One region of the Venatorbacter sp. C2-1 genome, then DNA from elsewhere that is predicted to be linked to it. Evidence: predicted binding sites of a transcription regulator. Region 1 holds the regulator's gene; each other region holds the start of a gene.
The links. Region 1 encodes FliA, which starts transcription of late flagellar genes. Its sites were predicted from a motif close to CTAAAGTTNNNNNNNNNNCNGCCGATA; they were not measured.
Positions count from the first base shown of each region.

Region 2: the regulator FliA is predicted to act here: its motif matches at 1,200-1,226, upstream of MT343_RS06495 (flagellar protein MotY).
Region 3: the regulator FliA is predicted to act here: its motif matches at 1,486-1,512, upstream of fliK (flagellar hook-length control protein FliK).

Region 1 is NZ_CP094879.1:2,993,210-2,995,481, forward strand. It holds gene MT343_RS13415 (protein phosphatase CheZ) at 1-140, opposite strand, end outside; gene cheY (chemotaxis response regulator CheY) at 157-531, opposite strand; gene MT343_RS13425 (RNA polymerase sigma factor FliA) at 667-1,398, opposite strand; gene MT343_RS13430 (MinD/ParA family protein) at 1,402-2,220, opposite strand; gene flhF (flagellar biosynthesis protein FlhF) at 2,227-2,272, opposite strand, start outside.
Region 2 is NZ_CP094879.1:1,436,023-1,438,294, reverse strand. It holds gene MT343_RS06500 (argininosuccinate synthase) at 1-37, opposite strand, end outside; gene MT343_RS06495 (flagellar protein MotY) at 224-1,156, opposite strand; gene pyrC (dihydroorotase) at 1,285-2,272, shown strand, end outside.
Region 3 is NZ_CP094879.1:1,498,441-1,500,712, forward strand. It holds gene fliK (flagellar hook-length control protein FliK) at 1-1,477, opposite strand, end outside; gene ccmA (cytochrome c biogenesis heme-transporting ATPase CcmA) at 1,592-2,239, shown strand; gene ccmB (heme exporter protein CcmB) at 2,236-2,272, shown strand, end outside.

The DNA of each region.
Region 1 (2,272 bases):
CTAACCTCATTGAGATTATTAACCAACGCTACCGCCTTACTGAGATCACCAAGCTCCAGCTGCTTGAGCATGCTTTCTGCTAGGTTTTTGATTTCAGTGCCGACAGCGCTGTTATCGGTATCCAGATTGATCCCGGCCATCAAGTTGTCTTCCTGGTTAACCTTCGACACGTTCAAAGATCTTATCGATCTTTTCTTTCAGTACCGCAGCAGTAAAAGGTTTCACGACATAGCCGTTAACCCCTGCCTGAGCAGCGGCAACAATCTGGTCGCGCTTGGCTTCCGCTGTCACCATCAGTACCGGCAGACTTTTCAGGCGATCATCGGCTCTCACTTTCTTCAGCAAGTCGAGACCTGTCATGCCAGGCATGTTCCAGTCCGTCACCAAGAAGTCGAAATCACCATTCTGCAACATGGGAAGTGCTGTTGTGCCGTCATCTGCTTCCTGAGTATTGGTAAACCCCAGATCACGCAACAGATTTTTGACGATTCGTCTCATCGTTGAGAAATCATCAACGATCAGAATTTTCATGTTTTTGTCCAAAACGACCTCCAGTAATCGACTCTCTATATTCCAAGTCGTTCCTAAGGTTTAGTGTAGACACAGTTATCGCTTTATCCAGAAACAAAGCGCTCAGAAAAGATTTTTTTCAATAACAGGAAGGAGTTAGGACAACCAGCCGCCAAGGCGGGCACGCAGACGATGAGCTGCCTGACTGTGCAGCTGACTGACCCTTGATTCGCTGACACCCAATACGGCGCCAATTTCTTTCAGGTTCAGTTCCTCGTCGTAGTACAGGGCGAGTACCAGCTGTTCCCTTTCGGGTAAATGACGGATAGCGTCGGCGAGTTGACGCTGAAAGGATTCACGTTCGATACCGTCCAGTGGATTGGGGGACTCTTCTTCAAAGACGTCGAAGCCTGACTCGCTCTTTTCAACAACTTCTTCAAAACTGAACAGCCGGCAGCCGGCGCTGTCTTTCAGGATGGCATGGTATTCATCCTGACTGATGCCCAGAAAACCGGCGACTTCGCTGTCTTCAGCATCACGGCCTTTTTCACTTTCAATCTGTTTAATAGCATCGCTGATACGACGGGAATTACGGTGTACCGAGCGTGGTGCCCAGTCACCTTTACGGATCTCGTCCAGCATCGCGCCACGAATGCGGATACCGGCGTAGGTTTCGAAGCTGGCACCTTTGCCACCATCGTATTTACGCGCGGCTTCCAGCAAGCCAATCATGCCGGCCTGAATAAGGTCATCAAGCTGCACACTGTCAGGCAGACGGCCAATAAGGTGGTGTGCAATGCGCTTTACCAGCGTCGCATGATCACGTACCAGCTGTTCATAATCGTGTTTTTGTACGTCGGAATACACCAGACAACTTCCTACTGACACTCGTTATGCCCCGGCTTCCTGAACCAACCGATCTACAAAAAACTCCAGATGCCCCCGGGGTGTTGAAGGCAGTGGCCATGAATCCACTTTTTTAGCCAGTGCACGGAATGCTGTCGCCGCTTTAGAGCGCGGGTAGGCATCGATCACCGCTTTCTGGCGCTGCACGGCACGCTTAAGCGCATCGTCCTGAGGTATAGCGCCAACATACTGCATAGCCACTTCCAGGAAACGATCTGTCACTTTGGTAAGTTTGGCAAATAAAGCGTTTCCTTCCTGTGGTGTGCGGACCATGTTGGCAACAATGCGGAAACGGAACAGCCCATAGTCACGATTCAGAAGTTTGATCTGCGCATAGGCGTCGGTGATTGAGGTTGGTTCATCAGTGACCACCATCAGTACTTCCTGCGCGGCACGGACAAAACTCATCACACTGTCGGAAATTCCGGCCGCGGTATCAATAATCAGCACATCGATATCATCACCGATATCACTGAAGGCCTGAATCAGGCCGGCATGTTCAAGTGCGTTCAGCTGCGATAATTTTTGCGTACCAGAAGATGCCGGCACTACGCGGATACCTCCCGGCCCTTTAACCATTACGTCACGCAGATCACATTCACCCGCCAGAACATTTTCAATGGTTTTATTAGAGCTGATACCCAGCAGAATATCGATATTTGCCAACCCCAGATCCGCGTCAAGAACCACTACTCTGCGCCCCATTTCGGCCAGAGCGATAGCCAGATTGACCGAGACATTGCTCTTGCCGACACCACCTTTACCGCCGGTGACCGCGATGACCTGCACAGGATGCCTTGCCATTAGTCGTTATACTCCGTGTTGAATACTGGAATGCTGAGTGGCGAAGCTCATG
Region 2 (2,272 bases), 1.6 Mb from region 1:
CGGAATAGGCCAGCACCACTTTCTTGATGTCTGACATGGGTATTCTCCAGGATGATGATTAGCCGCACAGGGGGCAAACAGCCCGTACCGGCGGATAGCAATAATGAAAGGGGCGGTATTGTACTGATTGTGCACGGGATAGCCAACAGGCGTACCCAAAGGACAAAGAAAGAGCAGTAAAGAAAGAGGACTAAAAAGAGCAATAAAGAAAGCGCGGCGGGTATCAGTCGCCGCTGGCGGTAGTCTGGGTGCGGACCTTCGGTTTAAATAGCAGATTATCCGGTATCGGCATATCTTCCCGCTGTTCAATGCGGATGGTCACACGGCGGTTTTCGGCACGTCCGGCCGCGGTTTTGTTGCTGGCCACCGGATAACGGTCACCATGAAAACGGGTGGTCACCATTTCCGCATCAATACCCTGCTTTATAAAGTAACGTTCCACATCCTCAACCCGCGCCTTGGACGTCTGGCGGTTATCGTAACGGCGGCCAACGTTGTCAGAATGACCGTCCAGATACACGGCAAAAATGCGCGGATCATGCTTTATGTAAAAAATAATGCGGTCGAGAATTTTCATATCGGGGGCATCGATCTGCTCTTCACCACTGGCAAACAGCACCTTCGAGCGCGCCACCTGCCGGTAATTAACCGGTAACAGCTGTTTTACGCACTCCAGATAATCCAGATAAAACTGCGGGAACGACACCGCCGACAGATGCACTTTTACAAAGCGGTTCTGATCGTAATAGGTTTTGTGGCTGATGGCAGGCCATTTGCCTTCCAGCAAGGCATGCAGAAACTGATTGGTGCGGGTGGCGTCCAGACTCAGATTCGGCGTGTCTTTTACAATCCGCGCCACACCCAGATCTTCGCTTTTTACTCCCGGCTGCCAGGGCGGCGGCAGAATACTGACCCGTGCCTGGCTGTACGACATCAGGTTCTTCAGGGTTTCGAGCTGAAAAGTAACGTCCTCGCCGGCCTCGTGATAGAACACCGCGCGGCCATACCCGGCCAGCGTCTGCTCAAAACGGCACTCAAATACCGAACCACTGACCGACCAGTCGGTAGTTTCAATGTCACCGCCGTAGTCCAGCGCCGCATCCGCCTGGCAGAAAGCGCTGAGCAACATGCAGCTTAAGGCAATTAGTTTGTGCATAGACATCCGGTTGAGGCTGTTAAATTCGGGGCTGTTCCTGAGTTATCGGCCAATTCCGAGAAAAATTAAGCGGTTAAAGGCTGCTTTCGGTACAATGCCCCATCAATTTTAGCTGAAGGTTGAAGAGCATGACTGACCGTTTGACCATTACCCGCCCCGACGACTGGCACCTGCACGTACGCGATGGCGCCGTGCTGCAACATACCGTGCCTGCCACCGCCCGGGTGATGGGCCGCGCCATCATCATGCCAAACCTGCAGCCACCGGTGATGAATGCCGAACAGGCACTGGAATACCGCGACCGCATCCTGTCACGCGTACCGCAGGGTCTGACATTTAACCCTCTTATGGTGCTGTACTTAACCGACAATACCACCCCGGAAATGATTGCTGAAGCCAAGGCAGCCGGTAACATTGTAGCCGTTAAGCTGTATCCGGCCGGAGCGACCACTAACTCCGCTTCCGGTGTTACCGATCTCGGCAAGCTCGATGATATCGCCGCTGCGCTGGCTGAAAACGGCATGCCGCTGCTGGTGCACGGTGAAGTCACCCAGAACCACATCGACATCTTTGACCGCGAAAAAGAATTCCTCGACACCATTCTGGCACCGCTGGTCAGCCGTCATCCGACCTTAAAAGTGGTGGTTGAACACATCACCACCAAAGACGCCGCCGAATTCGTACAGAGCCAGGGCAGCAACGTTGCCGCCACCATCACCGTGCAGCATCTGGCCTACAACCGTAACCATATGCTGGTTGGCGGAATTAAGCCGCACTTCTACTGCCTGCCGATTCTGAAGCGTAATATCCACCAGCAGGCGCTGCAGGATGTGGTCGCCAGCGGCAACAGCAAATTCTTCCTCGGCACCGACAGTGCGCCACACGCCAAAGGCGCCAAAGAAAACGCCTGTGGTTGTGCCGGCTGTTTTACCGCCTACGCCGCCATTGAGCTGTATGCCGAAATCTTCGAAGACCTCGGCGCGCTGGATAAACTGGAAGGCTTTGCCAGCCATTACGGCCCGGACTTCTACGGTCTGGCGCGTAACAGCGACGAAATTACCCTGATCAAACAAGACTGGCAGGCGCCGGTCGAGCTGCCATTCGGCAGTGATGTTA
Region 3 (2,272 bases), 1.5 Mb from region 1:
GTGGCAGCTCCCGTGGTGCGGAGAGCTGTCCATCTCTGCCACGGTGTTGGGCAATGACCTGCAACCAGGCAAGCAGCGCTTTGCCCATCGCGGCTTTAGTGTCGCTGTGCAGAAGGTGCTCAATCTGTTGCAGCAGGCTGTTGCTGATTGCAGGAGCGGGCGTTTCTGTTGCTGTTTCAAGTCGCTCGCGCGTCGTCTGCAGGGCTGCTGTTAAGGCATCTGCTGGACTGACCGGTGCAGCTCCGGAAGTGGTATTTGAAGTATCGCCTGCAGCCTGTAATGCCGTTTTGAGTGTTTGCAGATGTTCCGCCGCTTGCGCCATTCCGGCTTTGGCCCAAAGGGTACGGAACAGCGAGCTGCTGTCAGAGGTTACTGCAGAGTCTGGTGTCGCTGCGCCAGAAATACCTGGGCCAGAAATACCCGGAGCTGGCTGTGTGAGTGCGCTTTGCAGCAGGGTCATTACTTTGTTTTCGTACATAAGGCCACTGTTCAGCACACTTTCACGCAGGGCTGCGGGCTGTTGCAGCTGCGGTATTTGCGGCAGCTGGTTCAGCCACTGCTGCAGCGGCTGACGCACACTGGCTGGCAGTCCGGGCTGTTGTAACAGTTGTTGCAAAGCTGAGGCTGAGCCCGATAAGAGCCGCGCACTATCCGTTCTTGATCCCATCTGAGTTGCGCTGGGAGGTGCCTGTTCTGAACCGGATGGCGCGGTCACCGTACCGGGCAATCCGGCTGCTGAGCCTGCGAGTAGTGCAGTATTGTTGCCCGCTTGTGCTCTGGTCGGGTTGGTATAGATACCGGCTGAATTTACTCCGGCTGGCAATATGCTGCTGAGCGACGCAGAGGTTGTGGCTGTTGTGTTCAGCAAGGGCAGGCGACTGGCCAGAAACTGGCTGATCAGAGCCGGCAGAGGCGCTGCCGGTTGTCCTGGCTGTGAGACACCGGGGTTGTTGCCTGTGGCAGCAGTTGTTGGCGATACAGGTATCTGTGCCGCGGTTTTGTCGTTGCTTTTCAGACTCGCGAGCAGCGCTTCGGCGGCCAGTTTCAGAGTGCTGGCTGAAGTTTCTGGTAACGGGCTGGTCTGCGGCGGGAGTTTTATATCCGTTATGCCCAGGCGCATCTGGCCGTCTGCATCCTGGCTCAATTGCAGGGTTAACCGGGTATTGCGTGGCAGTGGGTACTGACTGCTGACCTGCAGGGTTTGAGGTTTGCCGGAGCTATCCTGGCCTTCGAGGGTCAGACGGTAACCTTCATCGGTGGCGATGCTGCTGATCACCCGGGCATTAAAATTCTGCGTGGCAGACTGGCGCGCGGCTTCTGAGCTTGTCCCGGCAGTGCCTGTCGCAGCTGTACTGCTTTGCTGAACATGGCCGGATGCCGGGGTGTCCACAGCCTTGCCAGCCTCCGCCTGAACCTTATTCAGAGCGGCCGCCTTCAGGGTCGCGGATGAGATAAGAGGGACGGATTCGGGTTGCATAATGTTGATATCGGCCAAGGTTTACGCATCTTTACCCATCTTAGTTCGGCGGCTTCCGTCCTGACAGAGGGATTTTGTATATAATGCCGCGGATTTTTTCGAATAAGGTTCATCATGACCGCCACGTCAGGCTCCACCATTATCGACTTGCAGGCCCGGCAGTTGCTGTGTGAACGCGACGACCGGGTGTTGTTTGAGCAGCTGGATGTAGCGGTTGGCAACGGTGATCTGCTGCAACTGGCGGGGCCGAACGGCGCCGGTAAAACCACGCTGCTGCGTTTGCTGGCCGGACTGAACCGTGACTATGAAGGCGAACTGCTGTGGTGCGGAGAGCCTCTGACCGATGATTTTTCTGCTTATGCTTCACAGCGTTTATATCAGGGCCATCTGGCGGCGGTGAAAAAAGCGCTGACGCCGCTGGAAAACCTGCGCTGGCTGGTCAGCAGCTGGAACGTCAGTGACGATCAGCTGTGGGCGGCACTGGATGAGGTTGAGCTGGGCGGTTATGAAGAAACCACCTGTCAGCAGCTGTCAGCCGGCCAACAGCGTCGCGTGGCTTTGGCACGTTTATGTGTGGCGCCAACCCCGTTGTGGATTCTCGATGAACCCTTTACCGCACTCGATAAAGCCGGCGTGCGCTGGCTGGAAGGTCGCCTGCAGCGTCAGGTTGAAAGTGGCGGCGCGGTGATTATTACCAGCCACCACGCACTGGAGAATATTGCCAGTCTGCGACAGCTGGAACTGGGGAGTGCCCGCGCATGAGTCTGGTAACCGCAACCATTAAGCGTGACCTGT